One region of the Mesorhizobium sp. M2E.F.Ca.ET.209.01.1.1 genome, then DNA from elsewhere that is predicted to be linked to it. Evidence: riboswitches for the same ligand, from Rfam matches in the RefSeq annotation. Region 1 holds a riboswitch; each other region holds the start of a gene.
The links. Region 1 has a riboswitch for cobalamin ahead of bluB (5,6-dimethylbenzimidazole synthase). Riboswitches for the same ligand answer to the same signal wherever they lie in the genome.
Positions count from the first base shown of each region.

Region 1 (4,204 bases):
GGCTCCGTTCCGACCGGCTTGCCGTCGCGCGACAGCCTGATCTTCTCGACCTTGTCCTCGGCCGCCTTCAAGAGCCGGTCGCAATGTGCCTTCAGCGCCTCGCCGCGCTCATAGATCTTGATCGACTGGTCGAGCGGGACGTCGCCGCGCTCCAGATCGTCGACGATCTTCTCCAGCGCGTCGAGCGCCTGCTCGAAGCTCATCGCCTTGACGTCCTCATTGCCTTCCACTGCCATACCCTATCCCTTCATCAGCCGCCCGACATGGGCGGCGACTGAAAATGCCAGTCCCTGCAGATCGTAGCCGCCTTCCAGCAGGCTGACGAGCCTGTTGCCGCTGTGGCGGCCGGCGCGCTCCATCAATTGGCCGGTCGCCCAGTCGAAATCATCCTCGGTCAGGTTGATCTCGGCCAGCGGATCGCGGTGGTGCGCATCGAAGCCGGCGGAAATGATGATCAAATCCGGCGCGAAGGCATCAATGGACGGCAGCACGCGCGACAGGAAAGCGTCACGGAACAGGTCGCTGCCGGTCCGAGGCGCGAGCGGCGCGTTGACGATGTTGCCGGCGCCGGTCTCGCTCTTCGCCCCGGTGCCTGGGTAGAGCGGCATCTGATGCGTCGAGCAATAGAGCACCGACGGGTCGTCCCAAAAGATGTCCTGCGTCCCGTTGCCGTGATGGACGTCCCAATCGACGATGGCGACGCGCTCGGCCTGGTGCTTCTTCTGCGCGTGGCGGGCGGCGATGGCTGCCGTATTGAACAGGCAGAACCCCATCGCGGTGGTCTTTTCGGCGTGATGTCCCGGCGGACGCGCGGCGACGAAGACATTAGAGGCGCGGCCCTCGAAGACGTCGTCGACGGCGGCATTGGCCGCGCCGATCGCTGTCACCGCCGCCTGCCAGCTTTTCGGGCTGGCGCTGGTGTCGGCATCGATCGAGACGATGCCCCTCTGAGGGATCACCGCGCGCACGCGCTCGACGAAGTTCTCGGGATGCGCATAGAGGATGGTTTTCTCATCGCCTTCTGGCGCCTTGACGCGGTCGAGCGCCGAGAACGCCTCGTCGTCCAGCACGCGTTCGATGGCGCGCAGGCGGTCGGGCCGCTCGGGGTGGCCGGGCGGCGTGAGGTGTTCGAGGAAGATCGGGTGCGTGTAGAGACGGGTGGCCATGGCGCCTAATCTAGGCACCTGCGGCCGTAATGACCATGTTTGAAAAGCCGAATGGCTGGGGAAATTGCGCCAGCCCATGTCGTGCGCGCCATTGGCGGGTGCCGAACTTCGCGATAAGGTCATTCCGCTGCCTGGTGCCCGCGACGCGGGAGAATCGGGAACACGGTTGAACTCCGTGGCGTGCCCAACGCTGTGAGGGGGACCGCGCCGGCAAACGCCACTGTCCATGACGGGAAGGCGCCGGAGCGGGACGATCCCGAGCCAGAAGACCGGCCCGGCAGACATGGTCTTCCGCTTGGTCAGGCGGGGGACTGCTTGTCGCAAGGGGAAAAGCGATGACGGCAGCAGCGATCGCCGCGAGCGGCGACGACTTCGACCAATTGGCGCGCGACGCGGTCTATCGGGCAATGTTCACCAGGCGTGACGTGCGCAGCCATTTCACGGCCGACGATCTCGATGACTGTGTGCTGGCGCGGCTTCTCACCGCCGCGCATCATGCGCCGTCGGTCGGCTATATGCAGCCGTGGAACTTCATCGTCATCCGCGATGCCGAGCGGCGCAGACAAGTGCGCGACCTGTTCCTCGCCGCGCGCGAGCAGGAGTTGCCGGCGATCGAGGCGGAGCGGCAGGCGCTCTACCGCAAGCTGAAGCTCGAAGGGATTTGCGAAAGCGCGCTCAACCTCTGCATCACCTGCGACCGGCAGCGCTCGAAGCACTCGCCGCTCGGGCGCTGGCACAATCCGGAGATGGATCTCTACAGCACAGTCTGCGCGGTGCAGAATTTCTGGCTGGCGGCGCGAGCCGAGGGCGTCGGCGTCGGTTGGGTGAGTATCATCGAGACCGAGGCATTGAAGCGGCTTCTCGCGATCCCCGAACATGTCACGCCGATCGCCTATCTGTGCGTCGGCCGCGTCTCGGAATTCGCGCCGAAGCCGGACCTCGAAGCGCATGGCTGGGGCAAGCGCCTGCCGCTGCCGGAACTGGTGATGAGCGAGACGTTCCGCGGCGCCGGCGAGGCGCCGCTCAAATCGGCGATTGAAAGGCTAGGTCGCCAGCCAAGGCCGTGATCAAGCCGCCCGGGGCGTATCCCAGCGCGAGCCGCCGCCGAAGGAGCCCAGCGCCTTGTCGCGCAGTTCCCTGAATTTGGACGAGGCCTCAGCCAGCCGGCGATCCCATTCGGGATTGGGCGTCTGGCCTTCAATGGTTTCGAAATAGACCTGCATCAGCGATGCGATGGCGAAAGGCTCGATGAAGGCGGCCTTGAAGGCCCAGGCAAAGACGATGGCGAGCACGAAGGCCCAGCCGGCAAGCTGTCCCGGCATGACCCACAGGATCGCGGCCGCGGGCGCCAGCATCAACAGGAAGATAACGAAGGATACGCCCCACATGATCACCGCCAGCCAGATGGCGTTCTTGACCATGTGCTTGCCATTCTGCGCGTAGAGCACGACGCCTTGCCGCGCCGTCTCGAAGGGCGAGTTCGAATTGATGCGGATGTTGTAGCCGAGGATGATCTCGTCGACATAGGTCAGAGACAGGCGGATCACCGTGTTGATGAAGCTGACGATACCGCTCAGGCCGGGAATGGGCAGGAAGGCGGCGATGCCGCCGATCAGGCCTGTGATGGCGCGGATGGCGCCCTTGACCAGCTGGTCGACGACGAAAAGGACGTTGGCCTCGGCAAAGCGCTGGGTGACCACTTCCTTGGCATAGGCGATCTGGCCCTGGCCGTCAGGAACGTCATGGCCGTCGATCAGATGCACCATGACGGCGATATGACCCGCTTTCAACACATAAAGGATGTATTCGCGGATCCAGTAGACGGCGATCGACACGACGCCGAAGCCGACCACGCCGCCCCACAGCGCGAAGGACATCGGGCCGTCCGGATCGGTCGAGATATGGCCGACGCCGTAGCCGACACTGGCACCCGTGCCGGTCGCCATGATGTAGGCGACCGTGATGCCGAAATAGACGATCATGCGAAAGACGATAAACGGCCATGTCCGCATCATGATGGACACCGACCTGGCGATGCTGAAGTCCCACATGCCCCGACTCTCCACGCCCTAAGAGTTGGCGCAGGAGGATGCGCTCGCCCCGGCTATTGTCAACCGCGGCAGGGTTGCACCGGCCCGAAACCGGTGCACAACGTGGTGGCTTGGTTACCCAAGCGTGCCCTCAAGGCTTCTTGCGCAGGCCTTCGAGCAGTTGCTTGAAGGCCGCAATCACCTTCTTCGAGGTGGCTTCGGGATCCTTGGAATTGGCGATGCGCTGCGCTGCCTGGCTGCTGGCGCCGTTGATTAGCCGCGCAACTGTCTCGGGATCGACATCGGCGACGACAACCCCTTCCCCCTGCAACGCGGTCAGATGCCCGGTCATCGAGGCGATGCAGGCGTTGGCGTTCGGCCACTGTGCCGGATCGCCGAGCACAGCCGGGCCGTCGCGGAACATGATACGCTGGATTTCCGGCTCCAGCGCCATCTCGATATAGGTGGTGCATTCGTCGACGAAATGCTGCCAGCGGGTCGGCGCCTTCGACGCCACCTCGTTCACCCGCAAGGCCATCTCGCCGTCGATCTCGGCGATCACCGCCTGCAGCAGCCCCTTCTTGTCGCCGAAATGATGGTAGAGCGCGCCGCGCGTCAGGCCGGCCGAGGCAGTGAAATCGTCCATCGAGGCCTCGGCATAGCCGATCGTGCCGAAGGCATGGCGGGCGGCCGCGATCAGCTTGGCGCGCGTCTCGGCGATCATCTCCCTGCGCGGTCTGTGCATGCCCTGGCCCTATTCACATACGCGTCGTATGCCAATTGACATACGCGACGTATGAACTATCTCACATTTATACGCAGCGTATGTAATTATGTTATGTACTCTTGTCGAGGAGCAGGATCATGCGAAACCCCTATGCGGACATCTTTCGGGCTCCCGGCACGAAAGGCTTCGCCGCCGCCGCCTTCATCGCGCGCCTGCCGATCGCCATGGCGCCGATCGGTATCGTCGCGATGCTGTCGCAGACGCATGGCGAATACTGGCTG
Region 1 is NZ_SADP02000002.1:432,253-436,456, reverse strand. Features, by position in the region: gene EN852_RS05530 (exodeoxyribonuclease VII small subunit) at 1-236, opposite strand, end outside; gene EN852_RS05525 (histone deacetylase family protein) at 240-1,166, opposite strand; cobalamin riboswitch at 1,282-1,459, shown strand; gene bluB (5,6-dimethylbenzimidazole synthase) at 1,502-2,233, shown strand; gene EN852_RS05515 (hypothetical protein) at 2,234-3,217, opposite strand; gene EN852_RS05510 (TetR/AcrR family transcriptional regulator) at 3,348-3,941, opposite strand; gene EN852_RS05505 (MFS transporter) at 4,061-4,204, shown strand, end outside.

Region 2 (4,204 bases), on a different contig from region 1:
GCCAGCTTGATGCCGCGCTCGCGCGCCATCGCGGCGAGCTGGTCGCAGCCGTAGCGCCACCAGTCGTAACCGCCGAGGATGCGGACGAGGATTACCTTGGCATGGCGGGCGACGCTGTCGATCCACAGGTCGACCGACATCGGGTGGCGGAGATCGCGCAGCGCCGCCAGCCGCATCGAGGGCAGCCGCTCCGCATCGGCCTTCCAGGCGGCGGCGAGGCCGGCGAGATCGCTGTCGGTGAAGGACAGCGCCACGACATCCGCAGGCGTCTGCCTGAGGTCGACAGGCTCGGCGAGATCGTCGAGCGAAGCGGATGTGGTGGCGAGGATATGCATCGCAGCCCGGATTTCCCTCAGCCGGCGAGGATACGCTCGATTGCCGGGCGGTTCAGCCCCTTGAGGCCGATGACGACGAGCCGCGAGCGGCGGTCGTCCTCGGCGGTCCAGGCACGGTCGTAATAGTGATTGACGCGCGGGCCGACAGCCTGGAGCAGGAGCCGCATCGGCTTGCCGCCGACCTCGACGAAGCCTTTGACGCGCAGCACGTTCTCCTGCTCGGCGGCTACAGCGACGCGCTTGGCCAGTTCGTCCGGATTGGCGATCGACGGGATATCGATGACGAAGGAGTCGAAATCGTCATGCTCATGGTCGAGCTCGTCGTCGTGATGGGTCTTGCGGTTCTCGATATCGTCCTCGACGGCAAGGCCGAGGCCGAGCAGCACGGACGGATCGACCTTGCCCTGCGCGGTCGGTACGACTTTCACGGCGCGCGCGACGTGTTCGCCGATGACGGCATTCGCGCGCTCAGAGCCCGCCGCATCCATCAAATCGCTCTTCGACAGGATGATCAGGTCGGCGCAGGCGATCTGGTCCTCGAAGACCTCCTCGACCGGATCGTCATGGTCGAGCGTCACGTCCGCCGCGCGCTGCGCCTGGAGGGCATCCATGTCGGAGGCCACGCGGCCGTCGGCCAGTGCCGGGCCGTCGACCACGGCGACGACGCCGTCGACCGTGACGCGGCTCTTCACCGTGGGCCATTGGAAGGCCTGGACCAGCGGCTTCGGCAGAGCGAGGCCGGAGGTCTCGATCAGGATGTGGTCGACTTTCGGCGTGCGGGACAGGATTTGGTCGAGCGCCGGCACGAAATCGTCGGCGACGGTGCAGCAGATGCAGCCATTGGCGAGCTCGACAATGTTTTCCTCCGGGCAGGTGTCGACGCCACAGCCCTTCAGGATCTCGCCGTCGATACCGACATCGCCGAATTCGTTGACGATGATCGCCAGCCGCTTGCCCTTGGCGTTTTCCAGCAAGTTGCGGATCAGCGTCGTCTTGCCGGCGCCGAGGAAGCCGGTGACGACGGTGCAGGGCACGCGGGAAACGGAAGCGTTCATGGTTAGTCCTTCATGTCGAGGGGAGGGATGCGGGCAACCAGGCCGCGTTTGAGGGAATCGGGCCGGCCGCGCCAGGGGATGAGGCCGTCGGTCGAAGTGGCGAAGAGCTTTGCGCCGGCGACGAGGTCGGCGCCGCTGGTCGTCTCCAGATCGCCGAAGACGTAGCTCCAGCAGCCGTCGCGCAGCAGCGCCGCGCTCAGCCGGCGCTTGCAATTGCCAAGGCATTCGACGGTGCGGATGCGGATGTTTTCGCCCGATGCGGCACAGCGTGTGTCTTCGGCCAGCAGCGCGCCGGCGCGCGGATGGGCGTCCGAGCCGGTCTCGTCGCGGCAGGACGAGCAGACGATGACGGTCACGCCAGCCAAAGCGTCGGGCTCGGACGAAATGTCCGCGATATTTGCCGAGAAGCTGCCGTTGCGATCCAAAACCAGGCTCCTTGCCCGGAAAACCCGCCGGGCATTCGGATACTTAAAGTCTCAGACGGCAGGTCTCCTGGCTCGCGGGTCGTCGCCTTGAATGCCGCCTTCCCGGGAACATCCCAGTGGTTTTCGGCCGGGGCTCGTCGCTTACAGTTGCGGGGACAGCCGCGGATTTGGAATTTTTCAACTCCGCACCGCATTCCCTCTTGGCTCCTCCCTTTGCCGGGAGAAGACCGTCTGGGTCAGGATTTAGGCTTACGGCTAGGCGCCTGTCAACGCGTGGCTACGACACCGCGATGTCGGCCAGCGCCGGTCCGAGGTCGCCGGCCGGCGTCACTTCGATCGCCTCCAGGCCAAGCCAGCCCTGCATCTGCTTCAACTCTTCGTAGAGCTGGGCTGCCGTCTCCGGTGGCGCGTCAGCCTCGGCATAGGCTGCATGGACGCGTAGCACGCTGGCCGGGCGGTCGGCGCGGAGGTCGACGCGGGCGACGATGCGGTCGCCGAGCAGAAAGGGCAACACGTAGTAGCCGTATTGGCGCTTTTCGGCCGGCGTGTAGATCTCGATTCGGTAACGGAAATTGAAGAGCTTTTCGGTGCGCGTGCGTTCGAAAACCACGGGATCGAAGGGGGCGAGCAGGGCGCGCGCGTCGATCCGGCGCGGGATGCGCGCGTCCTTATGAAGATAGGCTGTCTTGTCCCAGCCTTCGACCTTGACCGGCAGCAATTCGCCGGCTTCGACCAGTTCCTCGATGCGGTCCTTGGTGTCGCCCGGCGCCAGGCGAAAATAGTCGCGAAGGTCGCCATAGGTGGCGATGCCGTGGGCACGGGCGGAAATGCGCAGCAATTCGCGATGCGCGTCCTCGACCGAGGGCACCGGCAGGTCGAGCACCGCCTGCGGCAAAACGCGCTCGGGCAGATCGTAATAGCGTTCGAAGCCGCGCCGGTAGGCGGTGGTGATGCGTCCGGCCCAGAACAGCCATTCGAAAGCATGCTTGGCCTCGCTCCAGCCCCACCAGCCGCCATTGCCCTTGTGGCCTTCGATATCGGAGGCGGCGATCGGCCCGCGATCGGCCACCTCCTTATAGATCTCGTCGATCATCGCCTTGCGTTCGCGGCCCCATTTGGCGAGGCCGAGATACATCTCGTCGCCCTGCTCGGCGCGCTGCATGCGCCAGCGCATCAAGGGATAGGTCTCGACGGGTAGGAACGAGGCCTCATGCGCCCAATATTCAAAGACCGCGCGCTTGCGGCCCACCGCGGCATTGTCGAGCAGCGCAAGCGGGTAGGGGCCGAGACGCGAATAGAGCGGCATATAATGAGCGCGCACCACCGCACTGACGGAATCGATCTGCAACAGGCCGGTTCGCGAAAGCACACGCGCAAGATGCCGGCGATCCGGAACCCCTCCGGGACGAGGGTCGTTGAACCCCTGTGATCCAAGCGCGATGCGCCTCGCCATGGCGAGCGAGATTTTCTCCTTCATCAAGCTGTCCTTGCCCCGATCGTCCGTTGGATTCTTAGCCGGTGATTCCGGCCATGCTAGCAGGCAAATGGCGGGAGATATGTCAGGAGAGAAAAGTGGAGTAAAAAGTGAAGGAAATCAAACAGGAGCGGATCGGACCAGTTTCTTCCGATAAGGCGTCCAGGGTCGCGATTTGAACAAGGTTTGACTTGCGTCACCGAAACCGCTGCGCTAACCCTCGCCGCGTTGCAGCATGGGCCTCTTAAAACGGTTCAGCGGTTAAACTGTCACGCTTCCGCATCAGAGTTCGTTGCTGTAATCAAAGTGAACTGCCCCGCCGAAGGAAAGCCGCCGCATGAGCGCACTCCTGAGTTCATATCTGCCCATCGTCCTGTTCATCGCCGTGGCGATGGTCGTGGGTTTGGCGCTCATCATAGCCCCCTTCCTGGTGGCGTATCGCAATCCCGATCCGGAAAAGCTTTCCGCCTATGAATGCGGGTTCAACTCGTTCGATGACGCCCGCATGAAGTTCGACATCCGCTTCTATTTGGTGTCGATCCTGTTCATCATCTTCGATCTCGAGGTCGCCTTCCTGTTCCCGTGGGCGGTGTCCTTCTCCAAGCTCGGCATGCTCGGCTTCTGGTCGATGATGGTGTTTTTGGCGGTGCTGACCATCGGCTTTGCCTATGAATGGAAAAAAGGAGCGCTGGAATGGGATTGAACGACAGTTCAGGCACCCTCGTCGCGCCGAAGCCCAAGGGCATTATCGACCCCAACACCGGCAGGCCGGTGGGGGAGGACGATCCCTTCTTCCTCGAAATCAACAATGAACTGGCCGACAAGGGCTTCCTTGTCACCTCGACCGAAGCGCTGATCACCTGGGCGCGCAGCGGCTCGCTGATGTTCATGACCTTCGGCCTTGCCTGCTGCGCG
Region 2 is NZ_SADP02000003.1:102,714-106,917, forward strand. Features, by position in the region: gene cobN (cobaltochelatase subunit CobN) at 1-335, opposite strand, end outside; gene cobW (cobalamin biosynthesis protein CobW) at 353-1,390, opposite strand; gene EN852_RS06700 (DUF1636 family protein) at 1,393-1,815, opposite strand; cobalamin riboswitch at 1,855-2,062, opposite strand; gene EN852_RS06705 (winged helix-turn-helix domain-containing protein) at 2,093-3,292, opposite strand; gene EN852_RS06710 (NADH-quinone oxidoreductase subunit A) at 3,627-3,992, shown strand; gene EN852_RS06715 (NADH-quinone oxidoreductase subunit B) at 3,983-4,204, shown strand, end outside.
Region 2: linked by a shared signal. The riboswitch ahead of EN852_RS06700 (DUF1636 family protein) and the one ahead of bluB (5,6-dimethylbenzimidazole synthase) in region 1 are both predicted to bind cobalamin.

Region 3 (4,204 bases), on a different contig from region 1:
GCCGGGCATGCGGCTGCCGAGCAGTTCGAGCTCCTTGCGGAAGATGATCTCTTCCGGCCGGCGCGCGCAGTTGACGAACCCGACATCGGTCCAGGGCGCGCAGTCGTTCAGCCAGCGCAGCATCGACATCATCGGTGTGACGCCGGATCCGGCCGAAATGAACAGATATTTGGCCGCCGGATGGCTGTGCAGCGAGAAATCGCCGGCCGGCCCGTAGGCCTTCACATGGACGCCGGGCTTCAGATTGTCGAACATCCAGCGCGTGCCGACGCTTCCGGCTTGCGCTTTCACCGTCACTGCGATCGAGAACGGCCGCGACGGCGAGGACGACAACGTGTAGGTGCGCATTAGCGGTCCGTCGGCCGTCGGCAATTCCAGCGTCACGAACTGCCCCGGCTTGTAGCGGAACCAGGTCTGATTGTCGGAGCGGAAGGTGAACGTCTTCACCTGCGGCGCCTCGTCGCTGACGCCGATCACTTCCAGCACCTGCAGCCTGTCGTTCCACGGCGCCATCTCGTCGAGATGGCGATAGAGGCCGAGATCCGTCATCGCATTCACCTCCTCGGCCTTCAGGCGACGCTGCGCAGCGCCGGGCGACCGCCTTCGGCAAGGCGCGGACCGATGAAGGAGGCGTACCACTCGACGAACTGGATGACGCCGCCCTCATGCAGCTCGGAATAGGGACCAGGCTCGTAGGCCGGCGACAGGATGCCGAGCGCGTTTTCCTCGACGATGCGGCGGTCCTGATCGTTGGTCTCGGTCCAGACATGGGTGAGCTCTGCCAGATCGTAGTCGACGCCTTCCACCGCGTCCTTGTGGACCAGCCATTTCGTCGTCACCGCGGTCTCGGTGGCGCTGATAGGCAGCACACGGAAGGTGACGGCGTGGTCGATGAGGATATGGTTCCACGTGGTCGGGTAGTGGTAATGCATCAACGTGCCGATACGGTCGGTGGCGACGCCGGCGGACAGGTTTTTCGTCACGGCGCGCTTGCCGCTCATCGTGTAGCTGACGGCGTCGCGCAGCAGCGGCGCGCGCGTTGCGCGGTATTGCCCGGCCGGATCGATCCGGAACCGGCTCGGCAGACCCGCCGCCTCGCATTTCGCCCAGTGCGCAAGCATTTCCGGATCGCTGTCGGCGCCTTGCACGCCTGTCACCGTCGGCGCTTCCGGAAAAGTCTTGCACAGTTCCGGATGGTTGCCGGCGCAATGATAGCATTCGCGGTTGTTTTCCCAGACGAGCTTCCAGTTGCCCTTCTCGACGATCGTCGATTCGAACGCGACCTTCGCCTCGCTCAGCCGGTGCGGCAGGAGATAGGGTTCGATCATGGCGCGCATGGGCGCGAAGTCGGCAGGCTCCTTTGCCAGGCAGATGAAGATGTAGCCGCCGACGCTTTCGCAGGCCACGGGCTTCAGGCCGAACTGGCCTTTGTCGAACCCTTCCGCCATCTGGCGCGCAAACAGCAACCGCCCGTCGAGCTCGTAAGTCCACTGATGGTAAGGACAGACCAGCTTGGCGGCGGTGCCCTTGTCCGTGTTGCACACGCGGCTGCCGCGATGCCGGCAGGAGTTGTGGAAAGCGTTGATCCTTCCCTTCTGGTCGCGGACCAGCACCACCGGATAGTCGCCGACCTGGACGGTGATGTAGCTGCCTGGTTTCGGCAGCTCGCAATCATGGCCGATGAACAACCAGTCACGATACCAGATCAGCTCCATGTCGAGCTTGAAATAATCGGGATCGGTATAGAAGGGCTGCTCAAGCGAGTAGCCCGGCTTACGGCTCTGCAGGAGCCTCAGCATGTCGTTACGCGCATCCATGTCCTGTCCTCGCATCAAGGACTGAACTGGTGGTGATGGAGAAGAACGACCGCCACCGGCAGGGCCGGGCGCGCGCCGTCCGCCTCTTGACCGCCCACCGCGATCAGTCGAGTTCCAAATGTCTCGGGCTGGTTTCCGGGCTTTGGAGTTGCCCTCGCGGGCAGTCGCAACACCTTCCCAGGCCCATGGCCCAGTGGTCTCCCGTTGCGACTTCACTCCACCACCGTTGCGGGGGCAGCGCCGGATTTCGACCGGCTTCCCAATTCTCCGCGTCGTCGCGACGAAGCGGCACCTGAGATGGCCTGATCTAACCACGACAGCCGGTTTCCCGTCGGCATGAAAACGACATCGCATCCATGCGGCGCGACAATGGACGCCGTATTCACGGTGCCGGTTCCCGTCTTTTTCGCCTTGCCCCCGCTTCCGGGGACGAGGTTCGGGAGGCCTTGGATGGTTAACAGTATCAAAAAGTGACTATTAGCAGATTCTAAAATCGAACCGAACGGTTCGTTTCTGTTGACGGTGCGTGCAGAGCGCTGTGAACGTTGGCGCTCCGACACACTTGGTGAGCCAACTGCATAGATCGCATAAACCATTGATAAAACTGAGTAAAAATGTGGTCATAGGCATGCTTATCAAAAACTTCAAGATGCGGATTCATGGTCCAGACGAAAAAACTTCGTGATTGGAATCCGGCGATCGGCTTACCCAAATGAGCGCTGTCCGAACGACGCGATTTCATTCCCAAGACACGCCGCTAGACGGACGGAATAAAAATACTGGAGTAGCAAAAATGAAAAAGATTGTTCTCACTGCCGCCGCCCTTCTGGCCATTTCGGGCAGCGCCTTTGCCGGTAGCGATAATTACAACTCGCAGGCTGCCAATCAGCCGGCGGCCACCGTCGACTCTTCTTACACGGCCTCGGTCCGCAAGTCCGAACCGGCTGAACAGAAGCCTGTCACCACGGGCGCCGACCGCAACCTTTTCGGTAACAACTAACAGCCGACGTCGAACCGGCGACCGGCTTGCCCGTCGTCTCGGTCGGATCAAGAAATTCAGGAGTCCCTAAGATGAAAAAGATCGTTCTTGCCACCGCGGCTCTCGTGGCCGTTTCCACGGCCGCTTTTGCGGGCAGCGACAACTACAACAACAGCGGCGTCAACCAGCCGGCTCCGGCCGTGGATACGACCCGCACCTCGTCGATCGGCACCGGTTCGCCGGTCTACAAGCTGCTGAACTCGGGCGACGCGCAGAAGTCGGCGCCGCAGGGCAGCGACCGCGATCACTTCGGCAATCGTTAACAGCCGACCGTGATTTAAAACAGGAGCGGCGGGCCAAGGCCCGCCGCTTTTTTCTTTGCCGTGGCGGCTCTGTCCGCTCAGGCCGCCTTCGCTTCTTCGCGATGCAGCGTGAAGGAATGGCCGTCGGCGTCGAAGATATGCAGATCGCCGGCGCTGGCGTTGAGCCGCAGTGTCTCTCCGCGCTTGACCTCGACATTGCCCGGCAGCTTGGCGACCAGCGGCAGGTCGGCGCGGCCGATATCGATATAGACGAGCTGAACCTCGCCGAGCTGCTCGATATAGTCGACCTTGCCCTCGAAGAGGTAATCGGAACCGGTGGCGATCAAGAGATCCTCCGGCCGCACGCCGAAGCTGACCGCGGCGCCATTCGCCGAGGCAGGCGTCGCGATCGGCACCGTCGCCTTGCGGTCGCCGACATGGCTGACCACGGTCGGGTTGCCGGCTTTCTCGATCTTCGCCGGCAATATGTTCATCGCCGGCGAGCCGATGAACTGGGCGACGAACAGATTGCCGGGCCGCTTGTAGAGCTCCATCGGCGTGCCGACCTGCTCGACAACTCCTTCCTTCAACACCACGATGCGGTCCGCCAGCGTCATCGCCTCGACCTGGTCGTGGGTGACGTAGATCATCGTGGTGTTCGGCATCGATTCCTTCAGCTTGGCGATCTCGATGCGGGTGGCGACGCGCAGCGCTGCGTCAAGGTTCGAAAGCGGCTCGTCGAACAGGAACACTTTCGGGTTGCGCACGATGGCGCGGCCGATGGCGACGCGCTGGCGCTGGCCGCCCGACATCGCCTTGGGCAGGCGGTCGAGATATTTGGTCAGCTGCAGGATTTCCGCCGCCTGCCGCACCCGCTTGTCGATCTCCGCCTTGCTTTCCTTGCCGATCTTCATAGAGAAGGCCATGTTGTCGTAGACCGTCATGTGCGGATAGAGCGCATAGGACTGGAACACCATGGCGATGCCGCGCTTCGACGGCGGCACGTCGTTCACCACCTCGCCATCGATCTTCAACTCGCCCCCGGTGATCTCCTCGAGCCCCGCGATCGACCGCAGCAAGGTGGATTTGCCGCAGCCCGATGGCCC
Region 3 is NZ_SADP02000017.1:75,764-79,967, reverse strand. Features, by position in the region: gene EN852_RS26515 (hybrid-cluster NAD(P)-dependent oxidoreductase) at 1-549, opposite strand, end outside; gene EN852_RS26510 (aromatic ring-hydroxylating dioxygenase subunit alpha) at 570-1,817, opposite strand; cobalamin riboswitch at 1,926-2,128, opposite strand; gene EN852_RS26505 (DUF680 domain-containing protein) at 2,611-2,817, shown strand; gene EN852_RS26500 (DUF680 domain-containing protein) at 2,889-3,119, shown strand; gene ugpC (sn-glycerol-3-phosphate ABC transporter ATP-binding protein UgpC) at 3,197-4,204, opposite strand, start outside.
Region 3: linked by a shared signal. The riboswitch ahead of EN852_RS26510 (aromatic ring-hydroxylating dioxygenase subunit alpha) and the one ahead of bluB (5,6-dimethylbenzimidazole synthase) in region 1 are both predicted to bind cobalamin.

Region 4 (4,204 bases), on a different contig from region 1:
GGGCGGGCAGCGACCGGTTGAGACAGAACACCAGCGACACGGCGGGATTGAAATGCGCGCCGGAGATCGGCCCGAGGATGGTGATCAACACCACCAGCATGGCGCCGGTCGCGAGCGTGTTGCCGAGCAGCGCCAGCGCGGTGTCATGCGTCAGCGTCTCGGCCATGATGCCGGAACCGACAACCGTCGCCACCAGCAGACCAGTGCCCAGGGCTTCGGCGACGAACCGGCGCGAGAGATCGAAAGCGTTCATCGGTTGACCCTGGGTCGGGCAAGGAGCGTGACGGTCATTGCCGGGTCCCCTCGCCCGGCGCGCAGCAAGATGCGGCAAGCGCCGGCGCGCAGATTTCCGGGCGGCCCGAGCAGCAATCCTCCATCAGGAACCGGATCAGCCCGGACAGCGCGTCGTATTCGGCGCTGTAGACGATCGAGCGGGCATCGCGCCGTGCGGTGACGAGGCCGGACCGTTCCAGTTCCTTGAGGTGGAAGCTGACATTGGAGGGCGAGACCTCGACCTGTTCGGCGAGCGAACCGGCGGCGATTCCATCCGGCCCGGCGACGACCAACAGGCGCAGCAGGCGCAGGCGCGTCTCCTGCGACAGCGCGCCAAAGGCGATCAGGGCTTGACGTTCATCCATATTTCAATAATCCTTGAAATGTTGAAATGAGGAATAGCCGACATGCTGTCTTCTGACAATCATAAAAACGCCAACCCGATCGATCCCTCCGACCTGACCATCGGCGACCTGCTGAGCGCGCTGGCCGATTACAAGGACAGGCCGCTTGTTTTCCGCTATGACGGGCGGCCGGTTAAAGCAGGCTATCATGTCACCGAGGTGAAGGCCGGGCAGTTCTCGGCGCTGGATTGCGAGGCGAATCCCGAATCCTGGTCGGAGATCTTCGTTCAGCTATGGGACGTGGACGAAGGCGGGCCGGTCCATATGCCGGCCGGCAAATTCGCGGCGATCATCCGCAAGGTCTCGGATCACGTGGCCCTCGACCAATCGGCGAAACTGACCTTCGAGGTCAGCGACGGCGTCCGCCCGATGGAACTGCACCGGGCGGCCCAGCCAAGCGTCGTTGGCGGCGCCATCGAGGTCGAGCTTTCGCCGCGGCCGGCGAGCTGCAAGCCGCGTGACCGCTGGCTGAAGGAACAGGCGGTTGCGGGCAAGCCGTGCTGCGGAGAAAGCCGCTGCTGCTGACCCGGCGAAGGGCGCCGCGCCCCGCCGCATCAGAATTTGATCAGGCCATTGGCCTGCAACAAATAGAGGCCCACGAGAACGATAGCGATCAGCGCCACCCAAACGGCTGTCCTGCTCATGCGTGAAGTCCCAGTTGATCGGCCCTCATGAACGCACGCGCCACGGTTGCGTTCCCCATGTGCCGGGTTGCACGCCGCGCGGGCAGGATCAAGTCACGAATTGCTGAGCGGCGGGCCGCGCGTCAGTCCTTCGGCGCGTTGCTGTAGAGCGCCACGCCGATGCGGTCGTTGCGCCGCCACCGCACCAAGGCGCGATAGGTCGTATCGTCGGCTGGGACCTCGAGCAGGAAGCGCTCCGGGATCTGCGTATCGGCGGCGACGCGCAATTCCGCGCCCTGCTCGTGCTGGTTCCTGACCGAGCAGCCGATCCTGACGGCCCCGGCAATGATCGTGGCTTCCTTGAGCACGAATTCGCGCGCATGAAGACGGCGCTCGGTCTCGGGATAATTGGCCATTTCCGACGGCTCCTAAGGCAAGGCTCTCCTCGCCACGGGCGGCACCATAACAGCGAGGTGTTTCCGTTCCGTTAGCGATCGCTGAAACGACGAGCCTTGATATGCCTCCGCACGGTTGTCGAAGCTTGACAGAATCCGCGTATGTGAAGAACCGACAGTTCAGCCGACGGCAACCCCGCTCGCATGCAGCACCCACCGGCGGCCGTCGCTGCGGAACTCGGTGAGCGACAGCGGCTCGATGTCGATCTTCCAGACCGAGGAGAGCGGCGCGCCCAGCACATGCAAGATCGCGGCGCGGATCGGCACGGCATGGGTGAGCGCGATGGTGTGGCCGCTCTCGCCGGCCAGCCGCTCCATCAGCGCAGCACCCCGCCGGGCCACCGCGGCAAGCGATTCGCCGCCATGGGGTGCTGCGTCGGGATCGGAGAACCAAGCCGCCATGCCTTCCGGGTCCTCAGCCTGCATCGCCTCGAAGCTTTTGCCGGCCCAGCGGCCAAAATCCTGCTCGGCAAGCAGCGGCTCGACCGCCGCGTCAAGGCCGAGCGCCTCGGCCGTCCTGCGCGCGGCAAGCGCCGGACTTGTCCAGACGCGGTCGGCCCGGCGCAGCGACGACGCGACCGCGCCGGCGCGGTCGAAGGCGCTGGGCTCCGGCGCCTCGTCCTTCGGGAAGCGGCCCTTGCGCGTGGCTTGCGTCGCGCCGCTTGCGATCATCGTCAGGCGGGCGAACATCCCAAAACTCCGTGGTCCAGTGAATTTCGGCCGCGCGAAGCCGCGTTGGCCATTACATGTCGTTGACAGGCGAACGAAGTGCTGACAAGTGTTTTAGCGCTATACGGGATTGGAAGCCGGTGCGAGTCCGGCACGGTCGCGCCACTGTGATCGGCACCAGCCGAGAGTCAGGCCTTATTCCGCAGCATAGTTGGATCAACGGGACGCAGTATCCCAAGGGAGCTCAATATGTCCGACACCACCTTCGCCCCCAGCTACGGTCCGGTTGCGATTCCGGTTCGCGAGCTTCTGCCTTGGGCGATCTTCGCCGGCCTGATGCTGATGCTGATGATCTATTTCGTTGGCGCGGAAGAAGGCGCGACGTCGCTGATCCGTGGCACGGCGGTGCACGAATTCGTGCATGACGGCCGCCACCTGCTCGGCTTCCCCTGCCACTAGGAGCGGTTCGGGGAAGGCTGAACCGTCCCAGGTTTTGGTCTGACGCAATTCCGGACGGAAAACCGTTGCACACTTTTCCTGGAATTGCTCTGGAGCGGTTCGGCATCGCTGAGCCGTTCTGAGTTTTGGTCTAACGCAATTCCGAACGGAAAAACGCTTCGAATTTTTCCGGGAATTGCTTGAAGGGACTCTGACATGGTCGGAAAACTCTTGCTGCGCGGCATGCTTGTCGGGCTGGTGGCGGGGATTCTGGCGTTTGCCTTCGCCCGCGTCTATGGCGAGCCGCCGGTCGACAAGGCGATCGCCTTTGAGGAACAGCAGGCCCAGGCGGCCGGCGAGGCGCCGGAACCCGAGATGGTCAGCCGCGCCGTTCAAGCCGGCATCGGTCTCGCAACCGGCGTGCTGGTCTATGGCGCGGCCCTTGGCGGGTTGTTCTCGCTGGTCTTTGCCTATGCCTATGGCCGGTTGGGCTCGCTCGGTCCGCGCGGCACCTCGGCGCTGCTGGCGCTGCTCGGCTTCCTCGCCGTTATCGTGGTGCCGAGCCTCAAATATCCGGCGAACCCGCCCGCGGTCGGCAATCCCGAAACCATCGCCTACCGCACCGAATTGTTCTTCATCATGATCGTCATCTCGATCGCGGCGATGGTGGCGGCGGTCGGCCTGGCGCAACGGCTGTGGACCCGGCTTGGCGCCTGGAACGCCTCGATCGTGGCTGGGCTCGCCTTCCTCGTCGTCTTCGCGCTGGTGAAGGCGGCCCTGCCCGACATCAACGAAGTGCCGGAAAACTTCTCGGCGACGGTGCTGTGGCAGTTCCGCGTCGCCTCGCTCGGCATCCAGCTGGTGCTATGGACCGTCGTCGGGCTCGGCTTCGGCGCGGTTGCCGAGCGCGTGGTCGCGGTGCGCGACCAGCGCGGCCCTGCCCGCCGCTACGCTTGAACTCCCATGCGTTGGCCGCCACGGTTTCTCGCCCTGGCGGCCAATTTTTTCGTGGCGACAGCCCTGCTGGTCTCACTGGCGGCATCGGCGCAGGCGCATAGCGGCTCATCCGCCCCGCCTCCCCCCGGCATCCAGATCCCCAGCCTCACGCATGGCCAGATGGCGGTGATCGCGCATTACCGTGGTCAGATCATCGACCTCGCCCAGCGCCAGACCGTGACCGACCCGGCCTTCCGGCGGCTCTACAATCACGGCAATCTGCAATTCACCTATTGTCTGTGGGGCCTGATGCCGGGAAGCCTCGGCGACGAGGAAAGCCCCCTCAACGAATGCAGCCACGCCTATCTCGCCACCGCCAAGGCGCTGCTCGCCTATATGGCGACGA
Region 4 is NZ_SADP02000004.1:452,617-456,820, forward strand. Features, by position in the region: gene EN852_RS11405 (MIP/aquaporin family protein) at 1-253, opposite strand, end outside; gene EN852_RS11410 (metalloregulator ArsR/SmtB family transcription factor) at 288-638, opposite strand; gene EN852_RS11415 (DUF6428 family protein) at 681-1,202, shown strand; gene EN852_RS11420 (PilZ domain-containing protein) at 1,444-1,716, opposite strand; gene EN852_RS11425 (histidine phosphatase family protein) at 1,876-2,445, opposite strand; adenosylcobalamin (AdoCbl) riboswitch at 2,530-2,672, shown strand; gene EN852_RS11430 (CbtB domain-containing protein) at 2,674-2,883, shown strand; gene EN852_RS11435 (CbtA family protein) at 3,079-3,819, shown strand; gene EN852_RS11440 (hypothetical protein) at 3,826-4,204, shown strand, end outside.
Region 4: linked by a shared signal. The riboswitch ahead of EN852_RS11430 (CbtB domain-containing protein) and the one ahead of bluB (5,6-dimethylbenzimidazole synthase) in region 1 are both predicted to bind cobalamin.